One region of the Planococcus sp. S3-L1 genome, then DNA from elsewhere that is predicted to be linked to it. Evidence: predicted binding sites of a transcription regulator. Region 1 holds the regulator's gene; the other holds the start of a gene.
The links. Region 1 encodes NrdR, which represses ribonucleotide reductase genes. Its sites were predicted from a motif close to AACACNATATATNGTGTT; they were not measured.
Positions count from the first base shown of each region.

Region 2: QMF37_RS11375 (vitamin B12-dependent ribonucleotide reductase) is a predicted target of NrdR. The motif match lies at 1,919-1,936, and genes of this name have one in related genera.

Region 1 covers NZ_JASISN010000003.1:88,790-94,289, forward strand. Annotated here, with positions in the region: gene polA (DNA polymerase I) at 1-803, shown strand, start outside; gene mutM (bifunctional DNA-formamidopyrimidine glycosylase/DNA-(apurinic or apyrimidinic site) lyase) at 819-1,688, shown strand; gene coaE (dephospho-CoA kinase) at 1,698-2,303, shown strand; gene QMF37_RS04420 (glyceraldehyde-3-phosphate dehydrogenase) at 2,406-3,425, shown strand; gene speD (adenosylmethionine decarboxylase) at 3,742-4,125, shown strand; gene nrdR (transcriptional regulator NrdR) at 4,240-4,716, shown strand; gene QMF37_RS04435 (replication initiation and membrane attachment family protein) at 4,728-5,500, shown strand, end outside.
Region 2 covers NZ_JASISN010000011.1:15,219-20,718, forward strand. Annotated here, with positions in the region: gene QMF37_RS11360 (hypothetical protein) at 77-274, opposite strand; gene QMF37_RS11365 (rhodanese-like domain-containing protein) at 464-847, opposite strand; gene QMF37_RS11370 (lipoate--protein ligase family protein) at 1,004-1,783, shown strand; gene QMF37_RS11375 (vitamin B12-dependent ribonucleotide reductase) at 1,970-4,531, shown strand; gene aroQ (type II 3-dehydroquinate dehydratase) at 4,715-5,155, shown strand; gene QMF37_RS11385 (M24 family metallopeptidase) at 5,158-5,500, shown strand, end outside.

The DNA.
Region 1 (5,500 bases):
TTACAACAACTGGTCGACTTAGTTCAACTAATCCGAACTTGCAAAATATCCCGGTGCGTCTTGAAGAAGGACGGAAAATCAGGAAAGCCTTTATTCCTTCAGAGCCGGACTGGGTAATGGTCGCAGCGGATTATTCACAAATTGAATTGCGTGTTTTGGCAGATATGTCGGAAGATGAGCGTCTCGTGCAAGCTTTTAAAGATGACCGAGATATTCATACAACAACGGCTAGCGATGTTTTTCATGTTCCTATAGAACAAGTGACAGGCGATATGCGAAGAGCTGCTAAAGCCGTTAACTTCGGAATTGTTTATGGCATTAGTGATTATGGTTTGTCTCAAAACTTAAGCATTCCACGGAAAGAAGCAGCAGATTTTATTGAACGTTATTTCACAAGTTTTCCTGGCGTCAAAAGTTATATGACAACGATTGTGGCAGACGCAAAGCGTGATGGATTTGTCACGACATTGATGAACCGGAGACGCTATTTACCGGATATTACGAGTTCTAACTTTAATTTGCGTAGCTTTGCAGAGCGTACAGCGATGAATACGCCGATTCAAGGGAGTGCAGCGGATATTATTAAAAAAGCGATGATTGATATGGATGCAGCACTCGAGCGTGAGGGGATGCAAACGCGTATGCTGTTGCAAGTACACGATGAATTAATCTTTGAAGCACCACCTGAAGAATTGGAGAAACTGATGAAATTAGTACCTGAAGTAATGGAACATGCAGTGAAACTAATTGTGCCGTTAAAAGTAGACATCGCCAATGGTGCAACTTGGTACGATACTAAATGATCGGAGGGTAACGATATGCCTGAACTTCCAGAAGTAGAAGGTGTCGTTCGGCAGATCCGCCCTGTTTCTATTGGTAAAAAAATTGAGGCAGTAACGGTATCAGACATTATTCGCTTATCGAAAGCGAATGGCAAAGAAGCAATCATTAAGCGGATGGAAGCCGACCGTTTTGTTGATAGCTTAACAGGAGCGCAAATTGTCCGTGTCGAGCGACGCAGCAAATATATTTACTTTACATTGCGAAAAGACCATGAATTTTTATTAGTTAATCATTTGGGAATGTCAGGAGCTTGGTTTTACGTCGACCAGCTTCAGTCTATTCCGGAAGATAAATTCCGGCGACACGTTCATGTCATTTTGACATTGAGCGATGGCAACTTACTAGCGTTTTCGGATATTCGTCGTTTTGGGGAAATGAGGGTATTGCAAGAAGAGGCAGAATTCCCTCCTTTACTGCTGATGGCACCGGAGCCTTTTGAGCCAGGTGCGCGAGAACATTTTTTGGCGATGGCTGAGAGTGCTAAATACCAAAACAAAGCAATCAAAGAACTTATTATGGACGGCCAAATTATTTCGGGTTGCGGTAACATTTATGCAACAGAAGCCCTTTTTAAAATGAAAATACATCCCAAACGAGCGGCTAGGCGCATTAGTCGGAGACGAAAAGTAGAACTATTTGAGTCAATTGTTGCTATTTTGCTAGAAAGCATAGAAGCAGGCGGAAGTACGATTTCGGATTACCGCAACATCAATGGTGAATCAGGCAGCATGCAAGATCGTTTTGGTATGTATGGAAAAAAACAGTGTATGGTTTGTGGCACGATGACGAAGACGCTGAAAATCGGAGGTCGGGCATCTGTATATTGCCCAACTTGCCAGAAATGAGGATGAATAATGATCATTGGATTGACAGGTAGCATTGCCAGTGGAAAAAGTACCGTATCCGAAATGTTAAAAAATTTAGGCTATCCGATTATTGATGCGGATCTTGTCGCGCGGTTAGTAGTAGAACCAGGTTCTGACACCTTAGGACAAATCGTTTTAGCATTTGGCGATGAGATACTGCGCGAAGACGGAACGATGGACCGTGCAAAACTAGGCGAAATCATTTTTAACGATCCGGCAAGTCGCAAGATATTGAACGATATTATTCATCCGGCAATTCGTCAGGAAATGCTCCGGCAGCGGCAGGATTTTTTGGCGCAAGGATTCAAGACCATCATCATGGATATTCCGTTATTATTTGAGAGCCGCCTACAGCACTTGGTCGATAAAATTTTAGTCGTCAGTGTTACCGAAAAAAATCAATTTGCTCGGCTAGTGGAACGCAACAACTTTACTGAAAAAGAGGCGCGGGCACGTATTAGTTCACAACTGCCAATGTCTGTAAAAGAAGATGGAGCGGATGCGGTTATCTACAATAACGGTACATTGAACGAGACGGAAAGCCAATTAAATCGAATTTTAGCAAATTGGCAAACCAGCCTTGAAAAAGAATAAAAGATATGTAATTTTAAAGGTTCTCTAAATAGGTGATTGTGTTATACTATATAAGAAATTAAAAATATGAGTATAACTTAATTACAAACGGAGGATTCCTACATGACAGTTTCTATTGCAATTAACGGATTTGGCCGTATTGGCCGTATGGTTTTCAGACAGGCGATATTGATGGATGATGTTAAAATAACAGCAATCAACGCTTCGTATCCAGCTGAGACCCTGGCGCATTTGATTAAGTATGACACAAATCACGGTACCTTTACGGGTGACGTATCTTCAGAAGAAGATGCTTTAATTGTCAATGGAAAACGGGTTCAATTGGTAAGTGAGCGCGATCCACTGAATTTGCCATGGAAAGAAATGGGCATTGATATCGTCATCGAAGCAACTGGGAAATTCAATTCACGTGAAAAAGCAGCGCTGCATTTAGAAGCAGGAGCTAAAAAAGTGATTTTGACAGCGCCTGGAAAAAAAGAAGATATCACAATCGTTATGGGAGTTAATGATGATAAACTAGACATTGATAAGCATGATATCATTTCCAACGCTAGCTGTACGACCAATTGTCTAGCACCTGTTGTAAAAGTGCTGAATGATACATTTGGAATTGAAAATGGCTTGATGACGACCATCCATTCTTACACAAACGACCAGCAGAACTTAGATAATCCGCACAAAGATCTTCGGCGCGCGCGTGCCTGTGCACAATCCATTATTCCAACTTCTACGGGTGCTGCGAAAGCGCTATCATTAGTGTTGCCTGAGATGGAAGGGAAACTTCATGGTATGGCATTACGAGTGCCAACTCCAAATGTATCCTTAGTCGATTTAGTTGTTGACTTGAACACAGCAGTGACAATTGAAGAAGTTAATAGAGCTTTCAAGGAAGCTTCTGAAAATAGCTTAGAAGGAATTTTGAGCTTGACGATGGAACCATTGGTTTCTGTTGATTTTAATAGCAATTCAGATTCGGCAATTGTTGATGGATTATCAACGATGGTTATTGGCGATCGCAAAGTAAAAGTTTTGGCATGGTACGATAACGAGTGGGGCTATTCAGCACGTGTAATCGATTTGACTAAAAAAGTTGCCAATGCCATGGTTCTTGTTTCTAAATAAGTCTGAATGCCCTGTTCTCTAGTTTTTTAAAAAGAGAAACAGGGTTTTTCTCTGTCCATATGATCGTAAAAATTCTGAATCAATAAGATATTGTTATTGCATTTGCGATAAATACGTTTTATACTATGAATCGTAGTTGAAAAATGACTACCACTTCTGACTTTCCATCGTGTATTCGGAATTAGGAGCGTAAGATTTTTTATTCACATGACTGCTTAAAGGGTTAGGACCTCTTTGGACTAACTTTCCCCCGTGGTAGTCAACTTTGAATATTTTGCGCAAAAACCAAAATGATATCAAAGGGGGAAAACGAACCATGGAAACAATGGGACGTCACGTAATTGCAGAACTTTGGCAGTGTGATTTTGACAAATTAAACGATATGGATTTTATCGAACAAACTTTTGTTGATGCAGCACTCAAATCTGGAGCTGAAGTAAGAGAGGTAGCTTTTCATAAATTCGCACCACAAGGTGTTAGCGGAGTTGTGATTATCTCAGAATCTCACTTAACGATTCACAGTTTTCCAGAACACGGCTATGCGAGTGTAGATGTTTACACTTGCGGCGATTTAGATCCGACTATTGCAGCGGAATATATCGCAGACGCACTAGGTTCAACATCACGCGAGCTTGTAGAAATACCACGCGGTATGGGACCAGTAAGTGTTGAGAAATCCAAAGTTTCAGTAACAGCATAATCCATTTAACCAAAAACACGTGAGCAGAGGATGAAATCCTCTGCTTTTTCTATTTTTTCAATGATTTTTTGTTATACTAGATACACGAGATAGAGAAGTTAGGGAGATGTAAAAATGAAATGTCCAGCTTGCCAACATAACGGCACACGTGTTGTCGATTCGCGGCCAATAGACGAAATGAAATCCATCAGGAGGCGAAGAGAATGTGAGTCTTGCGGTTATCGCTTTACGACATTTGAAAAAGTGGAAGAAATGCCACTGATTGTTGTCAAAAAAGATGGCTCACGTGAAGAGTTCAGCCGTGAAAAAGTTTTGCGTGGCGTTATTCGCGCATGTGAAAAACGGCCGGTATCTCTAGAAGTGTTAGAAGAAGTTGTCTTTACGATTGAGAAAGACCTTCGCCGTGCGGGTAACCCAGAAGTAAAATCTGAAGAAGTCGGAGAATTGGTCATGAATCGACTAGCAACAATCGACGAAGTAGCATATGTTCGCTTTGCTTCAGTGTATCGCCAATTTAAAGACATCACTGTTTTTATTGATGAACTCAAGGATTTGCTAAATAAAACTCCGGAAGACAAGAAAATCGATTAAGGCGGTGACTTATGACTGCATATTATAAAGAGTTGCAGCCTGCTGATCCATTTCGAATTCGCTTACCTTATCCGTTTTCAAATTATGATCGGCAACTTCTAACATTGCTCTATCAACCTATGATTGGTGCGGAAGCCATTGCATTGTATTTAACTTTATGGGCTGAAGGAGAAGTGACTAGTGAAGAGTCGAGTCATTATACATTGATGAATATGTTGGGGAATTCTATTTCGAAAATATTTGACGCTAGAATCCAGTTGGAAGCAATTGGATTGCTTAGAACGTATAAAAATCAAAGCAGTGAGCGTTCTTTCATCTATGAGCTGTGTCCGCCACTCGATCCAAAAACGTTTTTTATGGATCCGTTATTGTCTATGTTTTTATTTAGCAAAATTGGTGAAACGTCTTACCGAAAAGTTCGCAAACGTTTTGCCATCGAAACGGAGATTCCGACTGATTACGAAGAAGTGTCGAGAACCTTTACCGATATTTTTCAACCAGTTCATGCTAAAGCAGGCTATCCCGCTAAGAAAAAAGATTTACAAGAACGAAAAAATGGGGGATACAGCACAGAATCAGATTTTGACTTTGGTTTATTGCAACAAGGGCTTTCCGAGCAATTAGTCCCCAAACGTGTATTAACGGGCAGCATAAAAGCCTATATTGCCAAATTGGCTTTTTTGTATAGTTTGGACCCGCTTGAAATGCAAATAGTTGTCTTAATGGCGATTGATGACAATTATAAATTGACGACTGATCTTTTAAAAAAAGCAGCAACCGAGCA
Region 2 (5,500 bases), on a different contig from region 1:
GTAGCACTTGCAGATAGATTGATGAGGTAGATTGGTGACAAATGTAAAATCAACGTAGAAAGTGCCTTCGGTCCCATCAAAAGCAATCGCCCATTTTGGAAATCTCATCTAAAAAATCCGGCAAAGTCGAAATCACCTTTAAGTCCAGTTGATAGGATTTAACTTGCTGTTGAAGCATCTGCACAAATGCTTCACACCCTTTTTCATCTACTGCTGATGATTGTTTCGTAACGCTTGGAATAGCGGTCGCAATTAGCACCGTAATCATCATCATATCTGAAGGTGATTTTAAAAACAGGCAGAGACTTAGGAGCCAGCCCTTTCTTTGCTTCTGACTATATAAGGTACAATCCCTTAAATAATTGCCTGGCCGGCGGGTGAGCTGCTTTCACAGCATATCCTCGTCAATATCTGTAATAAATATAAAAAGGCCTTCCAGCGATGTGGAAGGCCTTTTTAATGATTAGACTTTGGCTTTTATTTTGCCAGTCCATTGTTTGAATCCGCCTTGCAATTGGAACAATTGGTTATAGCCTTTTTTCTTTAGGAAAATGGCGACTCGTCCGCTGCGAGCTCCGTTCTGGTCGTATAAGTAGACCGGCTTGTCTTCGCGAATTTCCTTATAACGCTGGCGCAATTGTGATTGCGGAATATTGCGAGCTCCAAGGATATGACCTGCTGCAAAATCCTTTGGCTCGCGCACGTCGATTAATTGAGCTTTGCGGTAGCCTTCAATAAACTGTTCCTGTGTCAAGTTAGTGACAGTTTTTTTAATGCGAAAATAAGTAATCACCGCGTAAATGATGATGGCTAACAGTATTGCGATCGTAATATACAAAAATTCCAATGGTCTTGCCCCTTTCTACTCTTCTTTTATTATAAGAGAAGAGATGACGGATATTCAATGCCAATGTTACACTAATTATCGGAAATAGGAGGCGATCTTGTGAATTATCCGAAATGGGTTTTTATAAATTCAGGTGCGGGCACCCCTTCTTTTAATATGGCGCTCGATGAATCCTTGCTGACTTGGCATAGTGAAGGGCTTATTCCGCCGATCATTCGTTTTTATGGTTGGCAACCGGCAGCTCTTTCAATTGGTTACTTTCAAAAAGTAGAAAAGGAAATTGATATGGATGTTGTTAATCGATTAGGACTTGGTTTTGTGCGTCGTCCAACAGGGGGCAGAGGTGTACTTCATGAACATGAACTTACATACAGTATCATCGTCAGCGAAGATTATCCACAGATGCCAGAAACTGTTACAGAAGCTTATCGTGTACTGAGCGAAGGGTTATTGGAAGGCTTTAAAAACTTGGGGCTCGATGCTTATTTTTCGGTACCGGATACAGCTGAAAAGCGCGCTGACTTAAAAAAACCAAAATCTGCAGTTTGTTTTGATACGCCGAGCTGGTATGAGATGGTCGTCGAAGGTAAAAAAGTGGCAGGAAGTGCACAAACACGTCAAAAAGGTGTTATTCTACAGCATGGTGCGATTTTAATTGATTTGGATACCGAGAAACTGTTATCTGTTTTCAAATTTCCGAGTGAAGAAGCAAAAGAGCGCATGCGCATGAAGATACCTGAAAAAGCAGTGTCGATTAATTCACTACGAAAAACGCCAGCAACTGCTGAAGAATGCATTGCTGCCTTTAAAAAAGGGTTTGAGCAAGCTTTGTTTATCGATTTAGAGCCCTATGTGTTGACTGAGCAACAATTAGCAGAAGTCAAGGCTTTAGAGGAAAAAAAATACGCGAATCACGAGTGGAATTTCCGAGTGTGAGGTCTTTTGGCTCATTTTACCGAATTTAAAAGCTCGAAACCTTGGTAAATATAGCTTTATAAACTAACAGAATTCTATAAAAAAAACTTGTTATTGAAAATGAGTTTCAACATGTAGTATGATGGGAATCGAAGTAATACTATATATAGTATCCGACTCCATATAACATAAAGGAGGAATTGTCAAATGGTTTCCGCCACACAACAATCCCAGTATTCATTAAATGCATCAGCTTTAAACGAAGATATCAAAACCTTTCCGCAAGTACATGCCATCACTTCAGATATGAAGTTAACGCACAAAGGTGTCTCGCGTCTTGTTATGATTGATCGTTACTCTTTCAAAGATACAGAGAAAAAAACGCTCAAAGCGGGAGATTTTGTTGTATTAACTGTTAAAGAAGATCCGAAATTCCCAGCTCGTGGGCTAGGTTACATCGTTTCGATCGATAAAACTACGAACAAAGCGAAAGTTTGGATTGAGGAAGATTACAGAAGTGCAATCGACAATCCAGAAGAACAAGTAGCAGGCATTGTCAATCGTCCGATCGACGTGATTGAAAAGCCAATGGAAGTGTACTACGAGCAAATTGCGAAACGCAATGCAACAGGCCTTGCCTCAGTAGAAACAACTTCTGAAAAACGTCAAGAATGGTTTGAGAAATTTTATCAGCAATTGGTTAGCTTGAAATTCATTCCAGCTGGACGTGTTCTTTACGGAGCAGGAGCGGATACAGATGTAACGTATTTCAATTGTTACGTAATGCCGTTTGTTGCGGATTCACGCGAAGGTATTTCGGATCACCGTAAACAAGTGATGGAAATTATGAGCCGCGGTGGCGGTGTTGGTACGAACGGTTCGACTCTTCGTCCACGGAATACATTAGCACGTGGAGTTAACGGCAAATCATCAGGTTCTGTATCTTGGTTAGATGATATCGCGAAATTAACACATCTTGTTGAACAAGGTGGATCACGTCGCGGTGCGCAAATGATTATGCTTGCAGACTGGCATCCAGATATTGCGGAATTTATCATTTCAAAAATGCAAAACCCTCGTATTTTGCGTTATTTGATCGAAAACACGCAAGATGAGACGATTAAAAAACTGGCTCATGATAAATTGAAATTCAAACCGTTAACAGCCCAAGAAGAAGCGATGTTCCAAGGAATTTTGAACTACCGCACAATTCCTGGCATGGGCGGATTTAATGAAAAAATCATGCGTGATGCTGACACGAAGTTACGTGACGGTGGAACGTACTCTGTTCATAATGAAGAATTCTTAACCGGTGCAAATATTTCCGTTACGCTAACGAGTGATTTCATGACAGCTGTCGAAAATGATGCAGATTTTGATTTGCGTTTCCCAGCAGTCGAGTCGTACTCAAAAGAAGAAATGGCGATTTATAATGAGAAATGGCAAGAAGTGGGCGACGTTCGTGAATGGGAAAGTATGGGGCATGGTGTCCGCGTTTACCGTACGATGAAAGCTCGTGAGCTATGGAACTTGATCAATATTTGTGCGACATATTCAGCTGAACCAGGTATCTTCTTTATTGATAATGCCAATGAAAAAACCAATGCTGCAGCATACGGTCAAAAAGTTGTTGCGACAAACCCTTGTGGGGAACAGCCGTTAGCACCTTATTCGGTTTGTAACTTGGCTGCGGTTAATTTGGCGCAATTTGCAGATCCAAAAACGAAAATGGTTGATTTTGAAAGCTTGAAAGAAACAGTTCGCGTCGGTGTCCGCATGCAAGATAATGTTATTGACGCAACGCCATACTTCCTCGAAGAAAACCGAGTACAAGCACTTGGTGAGCGCCGTGTAGGTCTTGGCGTTATGGGATTAGCAGATTTGCTAATTTATTGCGATAAAGAATACGGATCACCAGAAGGCAATAAACTTGTTGATGAAATCTTCGAAACTATTGCTACAGCAGCATATGAAGTATCGACAAACTTAGCAGCAGAACGCGGTAGTTTCCCCTTCCTAGTTGGTAAGACGGACGAAGAGACAGTGGCACTTCGCAAAGCATTTACTGAAACTGGCTTTATGCAAGGTATGCCAGAACATGTTCGCGAAGCAATTCTTGAAAAAGGTATCCGTAATTCACATCTGTTGACGGTTGCGCCAACAGGGTCTACAGGAACGATGGTTGGTGTTTCAACGGGACTTGAGCCGTATTATTCATTTACTTACTACCGTAGCGGCCGACTTGGTAAATTTATTGAAGTCAAAGCTGATATCGTTGGAGAATATTTGAGAAATAATCCTGAAGTAAGCGAAGAAAACCTTCCAAAGGCATTTGTAACGTCAATGGACTTGGCTCCAGAAGCGCATGCTGATGTTCAATGCATTATTCAACGCTGGATTGATTCGTCTATCTCAAAAACTGTCAACGCACCACGCGGTTACACAGTAGAACAAGTAGAAGGCGTTTATGAGCGTTTGTATAAAGGTGGAGCAAAAGGCGGTACGGTCTATGTTGATGGCAGCCGTGATTCACAGGTTTTAACATTAAAAGCTGAAGACAATAACTTTGAAGAAGAGCAACAACCAGAAGAAACTGGCAAGCGTCCGATCGTTTTAATCGATACCATCCAGGATCTCCGTTCAACTAACGTTACTATCGGTTCTGAAGTGGGCGATACATGTCCAGTTTGCCGAAAAGGAACAGTAGAAGAAATGGGTGGCTGCAATACATGCACCAACTGTAACGCTCAACTTAAATGCGGATTGTAAAAATAATGAACGCGGTGGCTAACAAGCTACCGCGTTTTTTTATATTCTGTACCAAAACGCCGCTCTGCTGGTCTGTCTTATGCCCGTCGGACTTACACGGGTGCTTGAGCTTTTCTAAATAGTTGCTCGATTGTTCCGATATGTTAAAATAATTAAGAATGTAAAAGGGGAGGGGAAAGTTGAATGCGCGTGCTGATCTTGAACGGTCCTAACTTAAATCGTTTGGGCAAGAGAGAGAAAGAAGCTTATGGAACGTTTACGCTAGAAGAGTTAGAACAAGAATTAGTGGAATTTTCTAACCAACATCATATTGAATTGATTTGTCGGCAGTCGAATCACGAGGGAGAATTGATTGATTGGATTCACGGAGCAGGAGACGATGCATTATCAGGAATTGTATTGAACGCTGGTGCCTATACGCATACGAGCATCGCTATTCGAGATGCGATTGCCGCAATCAAAGTCCCTGTTATTGAAGTACATATATCAAATGTCCACAAACGTGAGGAGTTCCGCCATCATTCATACATCTCCCCAGTTACTTTCGGACAAATTGTTGGCTTTGGTCAGGATGTCTACAAATTAGCACTACAAGCATTGATCTTGAAACAAGAGAGAGGATGAAGATGTTGAAAATTCAAAAACTACGTACGGAAATGAACAGCCGAAATATTGAGGCACTGCTTATTACCAGTTCTTTTAACTTGCGCTATATTACTGGATTTACGGGAACAGCTGGACTGGCAATCGTGACACAGGAAAAGGCGGTTTTTATTACTGATTTTCGTTACACTGAGCAAGCCAATGATCAAGTTGAAGATTTTGTTGTTGTCCAAGCAGAAAAAAACTTGACTGACGAGGCAATCAAAACGGTTAAGTCGTTAGCTATTCAAACACTAGCTTTTGAACAAGATCATATGACTTATGCAACAGCTATGCAGTATAAATCCAAGATGGATATAGAATTAC